DNA from 3 places in the Diaphorobacter sp. LI3 genome. Region 2 is predicted to be linked to each of the others. Evidence: predicted binding sites of a transcription regulator. Region 2 holds the regulator's gene; each other region holds the start of a gene.
The links. Region 2 encodes FNR, which switches genes on or off when oxygen is low (the NO sensors DNR and NnrR bind a similar motif). Its sites were predicted from a motif close to TTGATNNNNATCAA; they were not measured.
Positions count from the first base shown of each region.

Region 1: a site for FNR is predicted at 2,365-2,378, ahead of MRB47_RS08880 (cation-transporting P-type ATPase). Genes of this name have one in related genera too.
Region 3: a site for FNR is predicted at 1,393-1,406, ahead of MRB47_RS02790 (type IV pili methyl-accepting chemotaxis transducer N-terminal domain-containing protein). Genes of this name have one in related genera too.

Region 1 is NZ_CP094346.1:1,906,333-1,912,884, reverse strand. Features, by position in the region: gene MRB47_RS08890 (O-acetylhomoserine aminocarboxypropyltransferase) at 71-1,384, shown strand; gene MRB47_RS08885 (alpha/beta fold hydrolase) at 1,384-2,205, shown strand; gene MRB47_RS08880 (cation-transporting P-type ATPase) at 2,551-5,289, shown strand; gene MRB47_RS08875 (HAD family hydrolase) at 5,302-5,994, opposite strand; gene hemH (ferrochelatase) at 6,034-6,552, shown strand, end outside.
Region 2 is NZ_CP094346.1:3,363,765-3,370,316, forward strand. Features, by position in the region: gene MRB47_RS15715 (hypothetical protein) at 3-242, shown strand; gene MRB47_RS15720 (cell division protein ZapA) at 239-583, shown strand; gene MRB47_RS15725 (sulfite exporter TauE/SafE family protein) at 1,225-1,944, opposite strand; gene hemN (oxygen-independent coproporphyrinogen III oxidase) at 1,948-3,330, opposite strand; gene fnr (fumarate/nitrate reduction transcriptional regulator Fnr) at 3,502-4,245, shown strand; gene MRB47_RS15740 (hypothetical protein) at 4,287-4,574, opposite strand; gene MRB47_RS15745 (FixH family protein) at 4,651-4,929, opposite strand; gene ccoG (cytochrome c oxidase accessory protein CcoG) at 4,991-6,433, opposite strand; gene ccoP (cytochrome-c oxidase, cbb3-type subunit III) at 6,518-6,552, opposite strand, start outside.
Region 3 is NZ_CP094346.1:587,473-594,024, forward strand. Features, by position in the region: gene MRB47_RS02785 (adenosylcobalamin-dependent ribonucleoside-diphosphate reductase) at 1-1,269, shown strand, start outside; gene MRB47_RS02790 (type IV pili methyl-accepting chemotaxis transducer N-terminal domain-containing protein) at 1,440-3,356, shown strand; gene MRB47_RS02795 (response regulator) at 3,353-4,024, shown strand; gene MRB47_RS02800 (MFS transporter) at 4,170-5,477, shown strand; gene MRB47_RS02805 (NarK family nitrate/nitrite MFS transporter) at 5,497-6,552, shown strand, end outside.

The DNA of each region.
Region 1 (6,552 bases), 1.5 Mb from region 2:
CTGCATGCAGCCCGATAGCGAATAAATATAGCCCACAATGGCGCACAAATTCACCACTTTGGAGACATGAATGCCCGGATATTCCGACCCCGGCTTCGACACGCTGGCCCTGCACGCCGGCGCGCAGCCGGACCCCGCCACAGGTGCGCGCGCCGTGCCGATCCACCTGAGCACCTCGTTCGTCTTCGAGTCGAGCGACCATGCGGCGGCCCTGTTCAACCTGGAGCGCCCGGGCCATGTGTACAGCCGCCTGAGCAACCCCACCAACGCGGTGCTGGAGCAGCGCGTGGCGGCGCTGGAGGGCGGCGTGGGCGCGATCGCCGTGGCCAGCGGGCAGGCCGCATTGCACCTGGCCGTTGCCACGCTGATGGGCGCAGGCAGCCACATCGTGGCCAGCACGGCGCTGTATGGCGGCAGCCAGAACCTGCTGCACTACACGCTGCGCCGCTTCGGCATTGACACCACCTTCGTAAAGCCCGGCGACATCGACGGCTGGCGCGCAGCCATCCGCCCCAACACCAAGCTGTTCTTTGGCGAAACCGTGGGCAACCCCGGGCTGGAGGTGTTGGACATCCCCACGGTCGCGGACATTGCGCATGAAGCCGGCGTGCCCCTGCTGGTGGACTCCACCCTCACCTCGCCGTGGCTCATCAAGCCCTTCGAGCATGGCGCGGACCTGGTGTACCACTCGGCCACCAAGTTCCTCTCAGGCCATGGCACGGTGATCGGCGGCGTCGTGGTCGATGGCGGCAGCTTCGACTGGGAAGGCTCCGGCCGCTTCCCCGAGCTGACCCAGCCCTACGACGGCTTTCACAACATGGTATTCACCGAGGAGAGCACCGTGGGCGCCTTCCTGCTGCGCGCGCGCCGCGAGGGCCTGCGCGACTTCGGCGCCTGCATGAGCCCGCACACCGCCTGGCTGATCCTGCAGGGCATCGAGACCCTGCCGCTGCGCATGGAACGCCACATGCGCAATACCGAGAAGGTGGTGCAGTTCCTGGCCAGCCACCCATTCGTCGAGCGCGTGGGCCACCCGCTGCTCGAGTCCCACCCCAGCCACCAGCTCGCGCAGCGCCTGCTGCCGCGCGGCGCGGGCTCGGTGTTCAGCTTCGACCTCAAGGGCAACCGCGAGCAGGGCAAGACGTTCATCGAGACGCTCAAGCTCTTCAGCCACCTGGCCAATGTGGGTGACTGCCGCAGCCTGGTGATCCACCCCGCCTCCACCACGCACTTCCGCATGAGCGACGAAGCGCTCGCCGCGGGCGGCATCAGCCAGGGCACGATCCGCCTGTCGATCGGGCTGGAAGATGCCGACGACCTGATCGACGACCTCAAGCGAGCACTCAAGGCTGCGGAGAAGCAAGCGGGAAAGGCAGGTGCGTGATGTACGTGCAAGTCAACGGCGCACAGACCTACTGCTACTCCGGCGGCAAGCCCTTCGATGCCGCTAAGCCCACCGTGGTGTTCATCCACGGCGTGCTCAACGACCACAGCGTCTGGGCGCTGCAAAGCCGCTACATGGCCAACCATGGCTGGAACGTGCTGGCCGTCGACCTGCCCGGCCACAGCAAAAGCGCGGGCGATGCCCCTGCGAGCGTGGAGCAGGCGGCCGACTTCGTGGGCGCCCTGCTCGACGCACTGTCCATCCAGCGCGCCGCGCTGGTGGGCCATAGCTGGGGCTCGTTGATCGCGCTGGAGGCCGCCGCACGCCTGGGCGGGCGCGTGAGCCATCTGGTGCTGGTCGGTACGGCCTACCCGATGAAGGTGTCGCCCGCGCTCATCGAGGCATCGCAGACCCACCCCGAGCAAGCGCTGCGCATGGTCAACGTGTTCTCGCGCAGCACCCTCGCACCCCCCTCAGGCGCGGGCTTCTGGGTGTACGGCGCGGGCATGGCGCTGGGCCGCAAGGTGCTGCGCAGCAACCCGCAGGTCAATGTGTTCCACCGCGGCTTCGTCGCCTGCGACAGCTACTCCCATGGCGAGCAGGCCATCGCAGCGGTGCAGTGCCCCGTGCTGTTTGCCTTGGGCACGCAAGACCAGATGACCGCGCCCAAGGCCGCGCAGGGGTTGATCCAGGCCGCGCGATCCGCGGGCAAGGACGTGCAGATCGTCCATCTGCCGGTGGGCCACCACCAGATGACCGAAGCACCGGACGCAACGCTGTTCGCCATCCGCGACTTCCTGGCAAGACGCATCTCCGCCTGAGATCGTTGCACGGCAGGGCCGGCGGTGCAGGGCATCCCCTGCACCGCTCCCCTGCCCGATGGAACGGACGGCGCCGCCTCGGCAGAGGGGGATGTGACTTCCCCTGCCACATGCAAAGCACTGGCCCCTGCTTGCCTGCGGCGACCATTTACCGGCCGCGTGATGCATATCAAAAACAGCATCAAACGACCAAGCGGCAAGCGCAGTCAGCTATTGTTTAAATAGCAATCGAAGGCCAATAGCGGCCACTTTCCCCGGCCTGGCACTGGGACATTGGCACGGTCCGCGCCTGCGGACCTAGACTGGGTTCACCCGACCAGTCGCGTCGTCCGGCGCCCGCCCTGCATGCACCTGCCCCCAACCACCGATGCCCGCGGCACCCCGTGGCATGCGCTGTCCGCTGGCGAAGCGCTGCGACGGCTGCAAACCGACGACCGCCACGGCCTGGCGCATGCCGAGGTGGCGCGGCGCCTGGCACGCTTCGGCCCCAACCGCCTGCCCGCGCCGCCGCGCCGACCGGCCTGGCTGCGCCTGCTGCAGCAATTCCACAACGTGCTGATCTACGTGATGCTCGCTGCCGCGACGGTCACCGCGGCACTGGCGCACTGGATCGACACCGGGGTGCTATTGGGGGCCGTGATCGTCAACGCGATCATCGGTTTCTTGCAGGAGGGCAAGGCCGAGTCGGCGCTGGACGCGATACGCCACATGCTCTCGCACCAGGCCACGGTGCTGCGCGGGGGAGAGCGCCAACTGGTGGACGCCGACCAGCTCGTGCCGGGCGACATCGTCATCCTCGCGTCCGGCGACAAGGTGCCCGCGGACCTGCGCATCCTTACGGCCCGCAGCCTGCGCGCCGACGAGGCCGTGCTGACGGGCGAGTCCGTGCCCTGCGACAAGGACGAAACCGCCGTGGCAGCCGACGCCGCTTTGGGCGACCGCCGCAGCATGCTCTACTCCGGCACGCTGGTGGCCGCGGGCACCGCTTTGGGCACCGTGGTGGCCACGGGCACGAACAGTGAACTGGGGCGCATCAGCACGCTATTGGCCCAGGTGCAGGCGAGCACCACGCCGCTGCTGCGGCAGATCGCGCAGTTCAGCCGCTGGCTGGCGCTGGCCATCGGGCTGTTCGTGCTCGCCACGTTCGCCATCGGCGTGCTCTGGCGCGCTCAGGCACCCGCGGACATGTTCATGATGGCCGTGGCGCTGGCGGCCTCGGCGATCCCCGAGGGGCTGCCCGCCATCATGACCATCACCCTGGCCATGGGCGTGCGGCGCATGGCGCAGCACAACGCCATCATCCGCCACCTGCCGGCGGTGGAAACGCTGGGGGCTGTCACGGTGATCTGCTCCGACAAGACCGGCACCCTCACGTGCAACGAGATGACCGTGCAGCGCGTGGTGACCGCCGACCATGTCATAGAGGTGACCGGCAGCGGCTATGCGCCGCAGGGGGGCTTCCTCATCGGTGGCGTGCCCATCACTGCGCAAGAACACCCTGCCCTGCAGTCCGTGGCCCAGGTGGCGCTGCTGTGCAACGACGCCACGCTGCACGACGGTCCCCAGGGCTGGAGCCTGACGGGCGACCCGACGGAGGGCGCGCTCGTCACCCTGGCGCTCAAGGCGGGGCTGGACGCAACGGCGCTGCATGCCCGCCAGCCACGCATCGACGCCATACCGTTCGAGTCCGAGCACCGCTTCATGGCCACGTTGCACCACGACCACGCGGGGCATGCGGTGATCCTGGTGAAAGGAGCCCCCGAGCGTGTGCTGGACATGTGCAACGCACAGCGCCAGTGGCCCGCCGATGGCGCGGGCACCGATGCCCCGCTGCAGCACGACTACTGGCGCCGCGCAGCCAACGACTGCGCGGCGCGGGCGCTGCGCGTGCTGGCGATCGCCATCAAGCGCGTGCCGGCGCAGCAGCACGCGCTGCAGTTCGCCGACATGGAGGGCGGCTTCACGCTGCTCGGGCTGCTGGGCAGCATGGACCCGCCGCGCCCCGAGGCCGTGGCCGCGGTGGCCGAATGCCAGGCCGCGGGCGTACGCGTGAAGATGATCACCGGCGACCACGGCGAAACCGCACGTGCGATTGGCGCGCAGCTGGGCATCGGCCTGGGCCGCCCCGCACTCACGGGCGCCGAGATCGAGCTGCTGGACGACGCCGCCTTGCGCGACGTGGTGGCCAGCGTGGACGTGTTCGCCCGTGCCAGTCCCGAACACAAGCTGCGCCTGGTGCAAGCCCTGCAGTCCCGCGGTGAAGTCGTGGCCATGACAGGCGACGGCGTGAACGACGCGCCCGCACTCAAGCGCGCCGACGTGGGAGTCGCGATGGGCAGGAACGGTACCGAGGCCGCCAAGGACGCGGCCGCCATGGTGCTGACCGACGACAACTTCGCCACGCTGGGCCATGCGGTGCGCGAGGGCCGGGGCATCTACGACAACGTGCGCAAGTTCATCCTGTTCATGCTGCCCACCAATGGGGGCGAGGCGCTGATCGTGTTTGCCGCCATCGCATTCGGCCTGCTGCTGCCGCTCACCGCGGCGCAGGTGCTGTGGATCAATCTGGTCACGTCCAGCACGCTGGGCGTGGCGCTGGCATTCGAGCCTGCGGAGAACGACGTCATGCGCCGCCCTCCCCGGCCTCCGCAGGAAAAGCTGCTGTCCGGCCTGTTCGCGTGGCGTGTGCTCATGGTGGCGGTTTGCATGGCGGCGGCTTCGCTCGGGCTGTTCCTGTGGGAGCTGTCCAACGGCGCTGCGATCGAAACCGCGCGCACCATGGCTGTCAGCGCGGTGGTGGTGATGGAGATGTTCTACCTGCTCAACAGCCGGCACATCGAGCGCAGCGTGCTGTCGCGCGAGGGCCTGCTGGGCAATCCCAAGGTGCCCCTGACCATCGCCCTCTGTGCGCTGCTGCAACTGGGCTTCGTGCACCTACCCTGGATGCAGGCCGTGTTCGGCTCCACGGACCTGTCTGTGCAGGAATGGTCGCGCGTCCTGCTGGCCGGGCTGGCCGTCTTCACGCTGGCCGAACTGGAGAAGGCGGCTCTGCGGCGCTGGCGCGCACGCCGCGCCCATCGCTGACACGGACCACGCCTACCCCAGCAGACGGCACAGCGCGGCCAGGTCGCGCACGGTGGCAGGGGGCGCCACCGCGTGCGGCCACGCCGCATCGCCCCGATTGAGCCAGGCCGCCTGCATGCCGGCGCCCAGCGCGCCATGCGCATCCAGCGTGGCATCGTCGCCTATGTGCAGCACGGCCGCGGGCGGCAGGTCCAGCACCCGCGCCGCCTCGTGGAAGATGCGGGGGTCGGGCTTGGCAATCCCGAACTCACGGGCGCTGATGCTGGCGCGAAAGTACCGTCCGATGCCGATGGCCTGCAGGTCCGCATTGCCATTGGACAGCGCCACCACCGGGTGGCGCGCCGAGAGGAATTCCAGCACCGCTATCGCATCGTCAAACAGCTCCACCCGCTGGCGCTCGGCGAAGAACACGTCGAACCCCTGGTCCGTGAGCGACTCGTCCTCGCCCGCCTGGCGCAGCGCTGCGCGGATGGTCTCGCGGCGCAGCACCGTCAGGTCGTGCGATAGGTGCGCATGGGCGGACGCCACCTGCGCACGGAGCATGCGGGACCTGTCGGGCGACGCCAGCAGCGCCGAGGCGCCGGGCGCCACCGTGAGCAGCCACTCGATCAGCACCTTCTCAGCCCGCGCAATGGTGGGCCAGATAGGCCATAGGGTGTCATCCAGGTCAAGAGTGATGGCGCGGATGCGGGAAATATCGAGCATGGCCCGAGCATACCGCCCGGCATTTGCCACAATCACCGCATGCCCGCCTCGCCTTCTCACCATGCCGCCCAGACGGCCTCAGCCTCTTTGATCCAGACCGCCGCAGCACGCGAAAGCACCGCCATTCTGCTGTGCAACCTGGGCACGCCAGACGCCCCCACCGCACCGGCGCTGCGCCGCTATCTGGCGCAGTTCCTGGGCGACCCGCGGGTGGTGGAAATTCCGCGGGCGCTGTGGCTGCCTCTGCTGTACGGGATCATCCTGCGCACGCGGCCGGCCAAGTCGGCCGCCAAGTACGCCAGCATCTGGACGGAAGAAGGCTCCCCGCTCGCCGTATGGACGGCCAAGCAGGCGGTGATGCTGCGCGGCTGGCTGGGCGAGGCCGGCCAGCCGGTGCGGGTATTGCCCGCCATGCGCTACGGTCAACCGGCCATTGGAGCGCAGCTGCAGGTGCTGCAGGACGCCGGCGTGCGCCGCGTGCTGGTGCTGCCGCTGTACCCGCAGTACTCGGCCACGACCACCGCCAGCGTGTTCGACGACGTGGCCGCGTGGGTGCGC
Region 2 (6,552 bases):
GTATGGCCTCCCCCTCTTCCATCGACCAGATCGCCGAGCGCGTTGAGCGGCTGCTGCTGCGCCATGCCGAGTTGCAGCGCACCAATGCCCTGTTGGCGCAACAGGTCGCGGCGCTCACCCAGGAGCGCGATTCCCTCCAATCCCGCCTGCAGGCGGCCCGTGCCCGCGTGAACGCATTGCTGGACCGCCTGCCTGCCGAGCCCGAACTCCCCGGCACTGCCGAGACGAAAGACGCGCCATGAAGCAGATCGAGGTACAGATCCTCCAGCAAAGCTATCTCCTGGCCTGCCCGGACGGCCAGGAGTCGCGCCTGCTGGAGGCGGTCGAGCGCGTGGATACCGCCATGACGCGCATCCGTGACGCGGGCAAGGTACGCGCGCGTGAGCGCATCGCCGTGCTGGCGGCCCTCAACCTGGCTTTCGAGATCGCCGACCGCGAAGCCGCCGATTTGGCAGCCGCCTCAGCCCCTGCGCGCATCGCCCCCACCCCGGTCGCGCCGCATGTGCACGACAGCGATGAGCGCGTGCAGCAGTTGCTCCTGCGCCTGGACGAGGCGCTGGGCGAGGATGGGCGCCTCCTATAACCATTACGGTAAAAGCCTGGCCCCTGGCTGCACACGGGCGGCCCACTACAATGAACATGTCTGCGGTGCTGCCGGGCTTTATATTTCCTTGAACCAATGCTCATTGAGCACGGGCTTGGTACATCGCCCGGTGAGCGTGATCATCTCGCGTCAGATGAACCCAACGCCTGGCTGCCCTCGCCCACCTGAACCCCCGGTTCAGGATGCCGGTCCGGTGGCATTCGCAGACACCTTTTCTCCGGTAATCGCTTGCGCCCTCGCTCCGGGTGAGTGCCAGCGACCTCAATACCTGCTCAGAAAATCCGGCGCTCCGCGGCCAGCGCGCGCAACCCACCCATCTGCAAGGCACAGAGCAGACCTTGGTAGTCGTCGCACCGATGCCAAATATCCTGGCGTGGTTCGGGCGTTTCCCAGTCCTTCGGCAATCTCACTGAAACGCAACGCGCGCCCCAGACGCACGATGGCGCATCCAGTAAGGCAGCGATGCGTAGCTGGATTTCTCCACGTCGATGAGAACAGACTCGTCACTTCCGCTGGTAGAGATCTGACAGCGATCCGTCACGCCTGAGCGTCTCAGTGTGCACCATTCGCTTGCCACGGCATGCTTCGCGGAGCCGCTGTGGTTCCACAAAACGCTGTTTTCAGGGCACGCACCACGGCGCCGGCTGCCCATGGACAACGTCCATCCACAGCGCCCATGCACCCAGGGAAAAAAGCACACCACCTGCCAGCCGAGACCCCCACGCCCCACCCTTCACGCCGATCCAAGCGCGAATGCGGCCAAAAGTCCACGGCCCCAGCACCAGCCATACACCGCTTCCTACGCCAAACAGGACCATGCACAAGGCTCCGCGGAGCACGCTTCCGCTGAGAGCGGCAGTCAACAGTGCGGTATACAGAAGGCCGCATGGCAGGAGCGCCCAGGCCACACCCGCGGTCAGGAGCCCGCCAGGCCGAGAGACCAAGGGCTTGACCTTCGCCCAGGCAGCACGCCCCGCCCGCTCAACCCACAAGGGCTGCTGCGCTTGCACCATCATCATCCCGCCCCACGCGAGGATGAGCACGTGCATCAGCGTCCAAAGGGGGCGCAATGCCGAGGTGCTTTGCCCCAGCCATGCGAGTTGCTCCATGGCCAGCGCAACCACCGCCCCTGCGGCGCCGTAACCGATCAGGCGCCCCACGTGAAACTGCGCTACCCGTTGGAAGATTCCGCGACGGGACGCCCATTGAATGGTTTGGGTGGCGTCCGGCGTGCCACCCAGCCCCGTAAGCGCCGCGCAGGGAACAGAACACATCGCCAAACAGTGTGCCCCTCCCATCAGCCCCATCAGGAAGGCCGTCGTGGCCAGCGCCCACAGCATGGGTCAAATAATCCGGGAAAAGCGAGCGCGGTTGCGGTCAGCCTGTAGATACTTGTCGAACACCATGGCCACGCCGCGCACGAAATACCACCCCATGGGCGTGACTTCAACGCCCTCATCGCTGATTTTCACCAAGCCCTGAGCCGCCATTTCTTGCAGTTGCTGTAATTCCGCATCGAAATAACTGCGGAAATCAATCAGCCAGGACTGTTCCAACGGCTCAAACAGCAATTCACCTTGGCACATCAACGCCATGATGACTGCGCGGCGCACTAAGTCGTCCTTGGTCAACGCCAGCCCGCGCACCACAGGCAAATGCCCCTGGTTAATGCAGTCGTAATACTCGTCCAGCGTTTTCACATTTTGGCTGTAAGTAGCGCCCACGCGCCCGATGGCAGAAACACCCAGACCAATCAGGTCGCAATCGGGCTGCGTGCTATAGCCTTGGAAGTTGCGGTGCAGCCTGCCTTGCCGCTTGGCCACCGCCAGCGCATCGTCTGGCAGAGCGAAATGGTCCATGCCCACGTAGACGTAGCCGGCTTCCTGGAACACATCAAGTGACCGGGCCAACATGGACACCTTGGCCGAAGCCATGGGCAACTCGGCCGTGATGATGCGTCGCTGCGATTTGAAGCGTTCTGGCAAGTGAGCGTACGCATACAGCGCGATCCGGTCTGGCCGCAACTCGGCTACCTGCTCCAAGGTGCGATCAAACGACTCCGGTGTCTGGCGCGGCAGCCCGTAGATCAAATCCACGTTCACCGATTCAAACCCGAGCTTCCGAGCCGCATCGACCAACGCGAACACCTTTTCGGCAGGCTGAATGCGGTGCACGGCCTTTTGTACTTCAGGGTCGAAATCCTGCACGCCAAAGCTCAGGCGATTGAAACCCAGCTCCGCCAACAATCCCAGCCGCGCTTCATCCACGGTCCGGGGGTCCACTTCTATGGAGTACTCCCCCCCCGGAACGAGGACGAAACTGCGCCTCAGCATGCCCATCAGTTCGCGCAAACCGTCATCCGTCAGAAAAGTAGGCGTGCCTCCGCCGAAATGCAGCTGGCTCACATGCTGACCCACACCGCAGTGCGCCGTATGCAGGTCGATCTCACGGCTGAGGTAACGCAAGTAGACCTCTGCCCGCTCTGGATGCCGGGTAATGATCTTGTTACACGCGCAGTAATAGCACAGCGATTCACAAAACGGGATGTGGACATAAAGCGACAAAGGCATCGCCTTGGCTACCGAACCCACGCGACGCTGCTGCAGCGCAAGGATGTATTCCCGCTCGCCAAAAGCCTCGACAAAACGATCAGCAGTCGGATAAGAGGTGTAGCGCGGCCCTGGGACGTCAAAACGACGCAGGAGCTCTGTTGTAACAACGGTCATGACGGGATTCCTTGCACTTTCATATCACTGTGCCGTAGAGTCCCCCATGAGTCCTTGACGTTGATCAAGCGCCCATAAGGTCCTTGTGGCGACAATTTGACTTCGGCTCAAAGTCGTCCAACGGCCTACGGCATTCCATGTCTCCCAGCCGTTCAGAGGTAAGCTCAAGCCATGAACAGGGTTCCCATGCATACGAATCTCCAGACCATCAAAGTTGCCTGCTCAAACTGCAATCTGCGTGAGCTGTGCATGCCCGTGGGTCTGGACGACCAGCAACTCAAGCGCATCGATGACATTGTTGCTGTACGACGCAAGATCAAGCGTGGCGGCACGCTTTTCCGGAACGGTGAACCCTTCACATCCCTTTTTGCCATCCGCACCGGATTCTTCAAGACCTGTGTCGCCACCGAAGACGGTCGCGATCAAGTGACGGGTTTTCAAATGGCGGGCGAGATCATCGGCCTGGATGGCATCGTGAGCGACCGCCACACTTGCGATGCGGTGGCGCTTGAAGACGCCGAAGTATGCGTCATGCCCTTCGACCGTATTGAAGAGTTGTCGCGCGAAGTAACGGCACTACAGCACCATGTGCACAAGATCATGAGCCGCGAGATTGTTCGTGAGCATGGGGTCATGCTGTTGCTGGGGAGTATGCGTGCCGAGGAACGCCTTGCCGCATTCCTGTTGAATCTCGTACAACGCTTGCATGCCCGGGGTTTCTCACAATCCGAATTGGTGCTGCGCATGACACGCGAAGAGATCGGCAGCTACCTGGGATTGAAACTGGAAACCGTCAGCCGCACGTTTTCCAAGTTCGTGGAAGAAGGTATTGTGGAAGTAAAACAGCGCCATGTGCGCATCGTCGATACCGATGCGCTGAAGCGCATTGTCAACAGCCAGCAAGCCTGCCATTAAGCCTCGGTTTTTTGTTCATTCATAACTGATCGGCGGAAAGATCAGGAAACGTATTTGGCGCAATCAGCCGGCCGCGCCCCTTTGGGCACGGGGCAGCGATTCAACTCAAAGGGCGAGAGTGACAACAGCGTCGTCAATGCGCTGGAAGCCATGAGTACGACCCAGAACGTGAAGAAGGCGATGGTATACACACCTTCGCGCGAGAGATGCAGGGGTTGATCAAACCACTGCAGCGCTTCTGGATCCACGAAGGCGAACACTACCATTTCCATGACGCCCGCCATCAAAAAGGCCGGCCACGCGATCCACATCAATCGTTGCATCCACATTCGCCCATCTCCTAGCAAGTGTAGTTGACAGCCTAGCATCTGTTCTCCGGCATGCAAAGAGGACTCGCCCTGCCGGTCAGCGCGGTTGATCCTCCAGCGGAGTAGCTGCATGGTTGCGCCCCTTCATGGCAGGCGTCATGTCGCCCCCAGACTCCTTCAGGGTCTCGTTGATGTTCAAGCCCCGTTGGTAATAGTCTTCCGCGATGACGGGGTCGGGTTGGCTCACGGCCAGCCAGAGGGTCACGAAGCCCGCAATGATGACAATCACCGGCCCCGCGATGACAAGCCAGACATGGCCAAACGTCCACCAAGGCTTTCCTGCGTCTTCCAGATTCATGGGGGAATTACTCGACATTTATACCAACTCCTCGCTCGTTTATGAGCACAGCTTGTTCATTTGCATTCCACGACCGCCTTCAGCGGGGTACAAGGAACACGGATTTCTCTGCCACTTGGGCTTTATCACCCTGCGCTTGAATATCGAAATACACCGTATGCGATCCAGGAGATGCTGAGCCATACGGAATTTGAAGACGGACAACCACCCATCGCGATTCCGCCGGTCCAATGTCAATTGCGGTCTCGGACGCCACTTCCAGCCCTTCCATACCGTGGGCGCTGATGGTGTAGCGCTGCGCCCCCTCCGTGGCGTTCATGATCTGCAGCCGGTAGATATTTTCCAGCTTGCCTCCCGCCACGATGCGCGAGAGCGCAGCGCGGTCGCGCACGATGTCCACCTTCAACGGGGTGCGTACCACCAAGCTGGCCAGCATGCCAATGCACAACACCACCAGCACCGCTGAATAGAACAACACACGGGGTCGCAGCACGCGTTTGAGCATTTGCGATTGGGTCCAGTGGTTCTTGACGCCGTTCTGCGTCGAGAAGCGAATCAGCCCGCGCGGATACTTCATCTTATCCATCACGGTATTGCAAGCGTCCACGCAGAGACCGCAACCAATGCATTCGTATTGCAGTCCGTTGCGAATATCGATACCCGTTGGGCAGACCTGGACACACAGCGTGCAATCGATGCAGTCACCCAGTCCCGCAGCTTTGTGATCTACGGTCTTGTTACGGGGCCCGCGAGGCTCGCCGCGCTCGGGATCGTAAGAGACGACCAGCGTGTCCCTGTCGAACATTGCGCTTTGGAAACGCGCATAAGGGCACATGTATTTGCACACCTGCTCGCGCAGGAATCCTGCGTTGCCGTACGTGGCCAACCCATAGAAGATCACCCAGAATATCTGCCACCCTCCTTGCAGGGCCAGCAACTCTTCCCCCAGCTCGCGAATCGGAACGAAATAGCCCACGAAGGTGAAGCCGGTCCAGAACGCGACCGCAATCCAAATGGCTTGCTTGACAGTTTTTTTCCAGATCTTCTCAAATGTCCACGGACCATTGTCCAGGCGCATACGGGCACTGCGGTCGCCTTCGACTTTGTGCTCGATCCACATGAACATTTCCGTGTATACGGTCTGGGGACAGGAGAAGCCGCACCACAGGCGTCCCGCCACTGCGGTAAACAGAAAAAGCGACAGCGCGGAAATAATCAGCAAACCCGTCAGATAAATGAAGTCCTGCGGGTAAAGCACCAAACCAAAAATATAGAAACGGCGTGCTCCGAGGTCAAAGAGCACCATTTGGCGCTGGCCCCACTCCAGCCATGGCAGGCCATAGAAAACCAGCTGTGTCAGAAACACCATCGCCCAACGCCAACGGGCGAACACTCCACTTATCGAGCGTGGATAAATTTTCTTTTGCGCCTCATAGAGCGAAATGACCTCGGTCTGCGAACTTTCGGCCCCCACTGGCGTGATAGGAATCACCTTACGGGGCTGACCTTCGGCTGGCTTCATGGTGGAATCTCAAAAAGGAAGTGCAACTTCCAAAACGCAAAACGGCCGGCGCCCCTCGACGGGGAGCCGGCCGCACAGGGAGCATCAGCGCGGGGCGCCGGCCTTATTGGACAAACCCC
Region 3 (6,552 bases), 1.4 Mb from region 2:
CAGGAAGGGCGCGACATGGCGGTACAGATCGCCGAGCGCATGCGCAACGCGGCCTACCGCGCGTCGGTGGAACTGGCGAAGGAAAAGGGCGCATTCCCCAAGTTCGATGCCGATGGCTACCTGGCCAAGGGCACCTTCGCCAGCCGCCTGCCCGCGGACATCCAGAAGGCCATCCGCAAGCACGGCATCCGCAACAGCCACCTGCTGTCCATCGCGCCCACGGGCACGGTGAGTCTGGCCTTTGCCGACAACGCCTCCAACGGCATCGAGCCGCCGTTCTCCTGGAGCTACACGCGCCGCAAGCGCGAGGCCGACGGCAGCAAGAGCGAGTACGTGGTGGAGGACTACGCCTGGCGTCTGTACAAGACGCTGGGCGGCGACGTGAACCATCTGCCTGCGTACTTCGTGAGCGCCATGGACATGGCGGCCGCCGACCACGTGGCCATGATGGAGGCCGTGCAGCCCTTCGTGGACACGGCGATCTCCAAGACCGTGAACGTGCCCGAGGACTACCCCTACGCCGATTTCAAGGGCCTGTACATGCAGGCCTGGCACTCGGGCCTGAAGGGCCTGGCCACCTACCGGCCCAACAGCATCCTGGGCGCCGTGCTGGAAGTCACGCCCGCCGCAGCGCCGGCCCCCGCCGCCGCACCCGAGGCCGCGCCCGCCCCGGTGGTGGTGGACCCCATGCGCACCATGATCGAGAGCCGTCCCACGGGCGGCCTGTCGGCCGTGGCGGAGAAGCTGGAGTACTGGACGCAGGAAGGCCACAAGACGCTGTACCTGATCGTCTCCTTCCTGCCGGTGCCTGACGGACGCGGCGGCACGGTGGACCGCGCCATCGAGTTCTTCATGCCCGTGGGGCAGAGCGGCGAATCGCAGCAGTGGATCACCTCCAGCATGCGCCTGCTGTCGCTGGCCGCGCGCGGTGGCTTCCTGGAGCGCGCGCTGTCCGACATGCGCAAGGTGGCCTGGGACCGCGGCCCCGTGCGCCTGGGCACGCACCAGAAGGCCGACGGCACCCACGTGCCGCTGTGGCACGACTCCGAGGTGGGCGCCATCGCGTATGCCGTGCAGAACATCCTGGCCCAGCGCGCCATGCCGCAGCAGCAGGTGCTGCCGCTGGACGAGCCCACCGCAGCGCCCGCGACCGGCATGCCCCCGGCCATGGCCGGCAAGAAGTGCAACGAGTGCGGTGCCCACGCCGTGATCCGCAAGGATGGCTGCGACTACTGCACCCAGTGCGGCGCCCTGGGCAGCTGCGGCTGAGCAGACCGGAATGCCCTGGCAACGCCAGGGCGTTTACTATCAGTATGATAGCTATCCGCGCTTGATGGGAGGGCGCTAAAGCATGTTTTCGCTTGTATGCCGCGGCCGTAGGCTTGAGCAAACTTGACTTCCATCAAGACATTTCAAAGGCGTGTGCCTACACTGCCGCCATGCGCAACAAGTCCACGCTGTCCACCAAGCTGCTGGCCATGGGCACGGTGTTCCTGCTGGTGGCGCTGGCATCCATCGGCTTCACGCTGTGGGTGACCTGGAAGTTGGAAGGGGGCGCCGCTGCGGTGAACGAGGCGGGCCGCCTGCGCATGAACATGCTGCGCATGGTGCTGGCCCAGCAGAACGAGTCGCCCCAGGAATTCGCGCGGCTGGAAACGCGCTTCAACGAAGGGCTGGAGTTGCTGCGCACGGGTGACCCCGCCCGGCCGCTGTTCGTGCCCTGGAGCGATGACACGCGCGAGCGCTACGAACACATCCGGCGGCAGTGGCTGCTCATCGAAAACGACTGGAAAGCTGCCGCGCACTATGAAAGCAGCGCCGAGGCCGTGGCGCGTGCCGATGCCTTCGTGCTGGACCTGGACAGCTTTGTCGAGGCCATCGAGATCCAGATCGTGCGCCTCACGGCGGTGCTGCATCTGTTCCACCTGTTCATGGTGGCGTTGGCCATCGGCTCGGCTGTGGCCTTCATGGCGCTGAGCTACCTGCTCGTACTCAACCCCGTCACGCGGCTGCAACAGGCCCTGGCGCGGCTGCGCAAGGGCGACCTGGGCACGCGCCTGGAGGTGGAAGCCGACGACGAGTTCGGCCAGCTGACGGCGGGTTTCAACCTCATGGCCCATGCGCTGCAGACCTCGCACGAGGACCTGGAGCGCAAGGTACGCGAAAAGACCGCCACCATCGAAGTGCGCAACCAGCGCCTGGCGGCGTTGTATGCGGTGAGCGCCCTTGCGGCGGAGGCGGGGAGCCTGGAAGAGTTGACCCAGGGTTTCGTGCAGCAGATCCGCCGCGTGGCGGGGTGCGACGCGGCGGCCGTGCGCTGGTCGGACGAAGCCAACGAGCGCTACGTGCTGCTGGCCTCCGACGGGCTGCCCCAGTCGCTGGCGGAACACGAGCACTGCGTGGTCACCGGCGCCTGCGAATGCGGACAGGCGCAGGGCCAGGCGCGCATGCGTGTGATTCCGATCATGCCTGTCGGGGGGCTGCAGTTGCCGCATTGCCGGGAGGCCGGCTTCGAGACGGTGGTGAGTATCCCGGTGCAGATGCACCAGCGCCTGTTGGGCGAGGTGACGCTGCTGTTTCGCAGTCCGCTGGAGCTGTCGGCGGAGATGCGCGAGCTGCTGTCCACCATGGCGCACCATTTGGCCACTTCCATGGAAAGCCTGCGCGCCTCGGCGCTGGAGCGCGAGGCAGCGGTGGCGCAGGAGCGCAGCCTCATCGCGCGCGAATTGCACGACTCCATCGCGCAGTCGCTGGCCTTTCTCAAGATTCAGACCCAACTGCTGCGCGACGCGGTGGCGAAGGACAACACCGAGGCGCGTGACCGCAGCATGGCGGAGCTGGATACCGGTGTGCGCGAATGCTATGCCGACGTGCGTGAGCTGCTGGTGCACTTTCGCACGCGCACGCAGGACGAGGACATCGAAGCGGCGCTGCGCGCCACGCTCTCGAAGTTCGAACACCAGACCGGCGCGACCACGGCGCTGAGCATGGCGGGGCACGGCCTGCCGCTGGCGCAGGACGTGCAGATCCAGGTGCTGCACATCCTGCAGGAGGCCCTGTCCAACGTGCGCAAGCACGCCGATGCACACCGCGTGGAGCTGCGGGTGCAGCGCCACCCCCGCTGGCGCTTCGAGGTGCAAGACGATGGCCGCGGGTTCGACCCGGACAGCGTGCCACCCGATTCGCTGCATGTGGGCCTGGGCATCATGCGTGAACGCGCGCAGCGCATCGGTGCGCATCTGGAGCTGGTTTCGCGCCCCGGCGGCGGTGGCACCTGCGTTGTCCTGGAGCTGCCACCAACTACCCGCGAGGAGCCTGCGTTGCCCCTCTCCCTTGTTTCTTCCGCCGCCGCATGAATGCTCCCACCACGCTTTTCCTGATCGATGACCACACCTTGCTGCGCCGCGGACTGGTGGCGCTGCTGTCCCAGCAGCCGGACCTGCGCGTGGTGGGCGAGGCCGGGGACGCCGCGGAGGCACTGCGTCTGCTGCCTACGCTGCGCCCCGACGTGATTCTGTTGGACAACCACCTGCCCGGTGTGCGCGGCGTGGATGCCATCGCCGGACTGCGCGAGGCGTCGCAGGGCAGCCGCGTGTTGATGCTCACGGTGAGCGAGGATGGACAGGACCTGGCGGCCGCCTTGCGCAACGGCGCGCAGGGGTATCTGCTCAAGACCATTGACGGTGACCTGCTTGCGCAGGCGATACGGCGGGCCGCCCGCGGCGAGCCGGTGGTCAGCCCCGAAATGATGGGCAAGCTGGTAGCGGCGTTCCAGTCCCAGGGGGCGCCCACGCCCGAACTCCTGCCCGACGAGGCAGAGCCCGCGTCGGTGCTCTCGCCGCGCGAAGAAGACGTGTTGCGCGAGATTGCGCGCGGCCTCAGCAACAAGGAAATTGCACGTGCGCTCGACATTGCTGAGACCACGGTGAAGATCCATGTGCAGCACATTCTGCGCAAGCTGGGACTGTCCTCGCGCGTACAGGCGGCGGTCTACGCCTCGGACCGCCACCGCCTCACGGAATAACCCCGGAGCTTGGCATAGTTCTTTGGGAGTAGGGTGGCATAGGCCGCCCTCGTCCTTTTGCACCGCCCGCGATGTCCCAGCGAAGGATGTGCAGGCACGGCCAGTTGCGGGACCATTGCACCGTACCCAAGAGAGGACATCTGCAATGGCTCAACTGCCCCAGCGCGCCGCGCCGAGCGCCTCAACCGTCGGCGAAGATCCACGCCACACCCGCAAAGCCTGGTCAGTGCTCATCGTGAGCACGCTCGCCTTCACCGTCTGTTTCATGGTCTGGATGATGTTCGGCGTCATCGGGATCCCGATCAAGAAGATGCTGAACCTGAGCTCCACCCAGTTCGGCCTGCTCACGGCCATGCCCGTGCTCACGGGCTCGCTGGTGCGCGTGCCGCTGGGTATCTGGACCGACCGCTACGGCGGCCGCATCGTGATGGCGTTGCTCATGGCCGCCACCGTTCCCGCCATCTGGATGATGGGTTACGCCACCGAATACTGGCATTTCCTCGTGATCGGCCTGTTCGTCGGTTTGGCTGGCGGTTCGTTCTCGGTTGGCACGCCCTATGTGGCCCGGTGGTTCCCCAAGCATCGCCAGGGCACGGCCATGGGCGTGTATGGCGCGGGCAACTCGGGCGCGGCCGTGAACAAGTTCGTGGCGCCCGTGATCCTGGTGGCCTTCGGGTGGGCCGCCGTGCCGCATGTGTATGCCGCCATCATGCTCGGTACGCTGGTGCTGTTCTGGCTGTTCAGCCACAGCGACCCGGCACACCTGGTACCCAGCAACGTGTCCTTTGGCGAACAGCTCAAGGCACTGAAGGACCCCAAGGTGCTCAAGTACTGCCAGTACTACAGCATCGTGTTCGGTGGCTATGTGGCGCTTTCCCTGTGGATGGTGCAGTACTACGTCGGTGAGTACGGCCTTGACATCCGTGTGGCGGCGCTGCTGGCAGCCTGCTTCTCGCTGCCGGGCGGCGTGCTGCGCGCCATCGGTGGCGTGCTGTCCGACAAGTTCGGTGCGCACTCCGTGACCTGGTGGGTGATGTGGGTGAGCTGGATCTGCCTGTTCCTGCTGTCCTACCCGCAGACCGACTTCACCATCCAGACCGTCAACGGACCCATCACCCTGCACGTCGGCTTGAACGTATACATGTTCACCGCGCTGATGTTCGTCCTGGGCATCGCCTGGGCTTTCGGCAAGGCCAGCGTGTTCAAGTACATCAGCGACGACTACCCCAAGAACATCGGCGCCATCAGCGGCATCGTGGGCCTGGCGGGCGGCATGGGCGGCTTCATCCTGCCCATCCTGTTCGGCATGCTCATGGACTGGACGGGCATCCGCTCCAGTGCCTTCATGCTGATGTACGGCGTGGTATGGGTTTCGTTGATCTGGATGTATTTCACCGAGGTGCGCCGCACCGACGTGATGAAGTCTCACAACGCCGCCCCGGCTGCCCACTGATCCCCATCGGAGATCCCACATGTCCACCAACACCGTTTCGCAAGGCAGCGGCCGCAAAGGCCGGGTGCTCACGCTCTGGACCCCCGAGGACAAGTCCTTCTGGGCGCGAGAGGGCGAGGCTGTCGCCAAGATCAATCTCTGGATCTCGGTGCCCGCACTGTTCCTGGCCTTCGCCATCTGGCAGGTTTGGAGTGTGGTCGCCGTGAACTTGCCGGCGCTGGGTTTCAAGTATTCGACCAACCAGCTGTTCTGGCTGGCTGCCGCCCCGGCGCTGTCCGGCGCCACGCTTCGTATCTTCTATTCCTTCATGGTGCCCATCTTCGGCGGCCGCCGCTGGACTGCGCTGTCCACCGCGTCGCTGCTGATCCCCGCCATCGGCATCGGCTATGCGGTGCAGGACAACACCACCAGCTACCCCACCATGCTTTTGTTGGCGCTGCTGTGCGGCCTGGGCGGCGGTAACTTCAGCTCCAGCATGGCCAACATCAGCTTCTTCTTCCCGAAGGAGCGCAAGGGTTCCGCGCTGGGTGTGAACGCCGGCCTGGGCAACCTGGGGGTGTCGGTGGTGCAGTTCCTGAGCCCACTGGTCATTACGGCAGGCATCTTCGGTATCTTTGGCGGGGAGCCCCAGACCATCGTGAAGAATGGCCAGGAGCAGATGGTGTGGGCGCAGAACGCCGCCTTCATCTGGGTGCCCTGGATCGCACTGGCCGCGGTGGCGGCGTGGTTCGGCATGAACGACATTGCCGATGCGCGTGCCAGCTTCGCCGCGCAGGCGGCCATCTTCAAACGCAAGCACAACTGGATCATGTGCGTGCTGTACCTGGGCACCTTCGGTTCGTTCATCGGTTTTGCCGCAGGCTTTCCGCTGCTGATCAAGGCGCTCTTCCCTGAAGTCAACCCCCTGGCCTACGCCTGGCTGGGTCCGCTGGTGGGCGCCGTGGTGCGTCCGCTCGGCGGCTGGCTGGCCGACAAGGTGGGCGGTGCCCGGGTCACGGTCTGGAACTTCCTCGTCATGGCGCTGGCCGTGGTGGGTGTTCTGTTTTTCCTGCCCAAGGGCTCGGGCGGTTTTGCG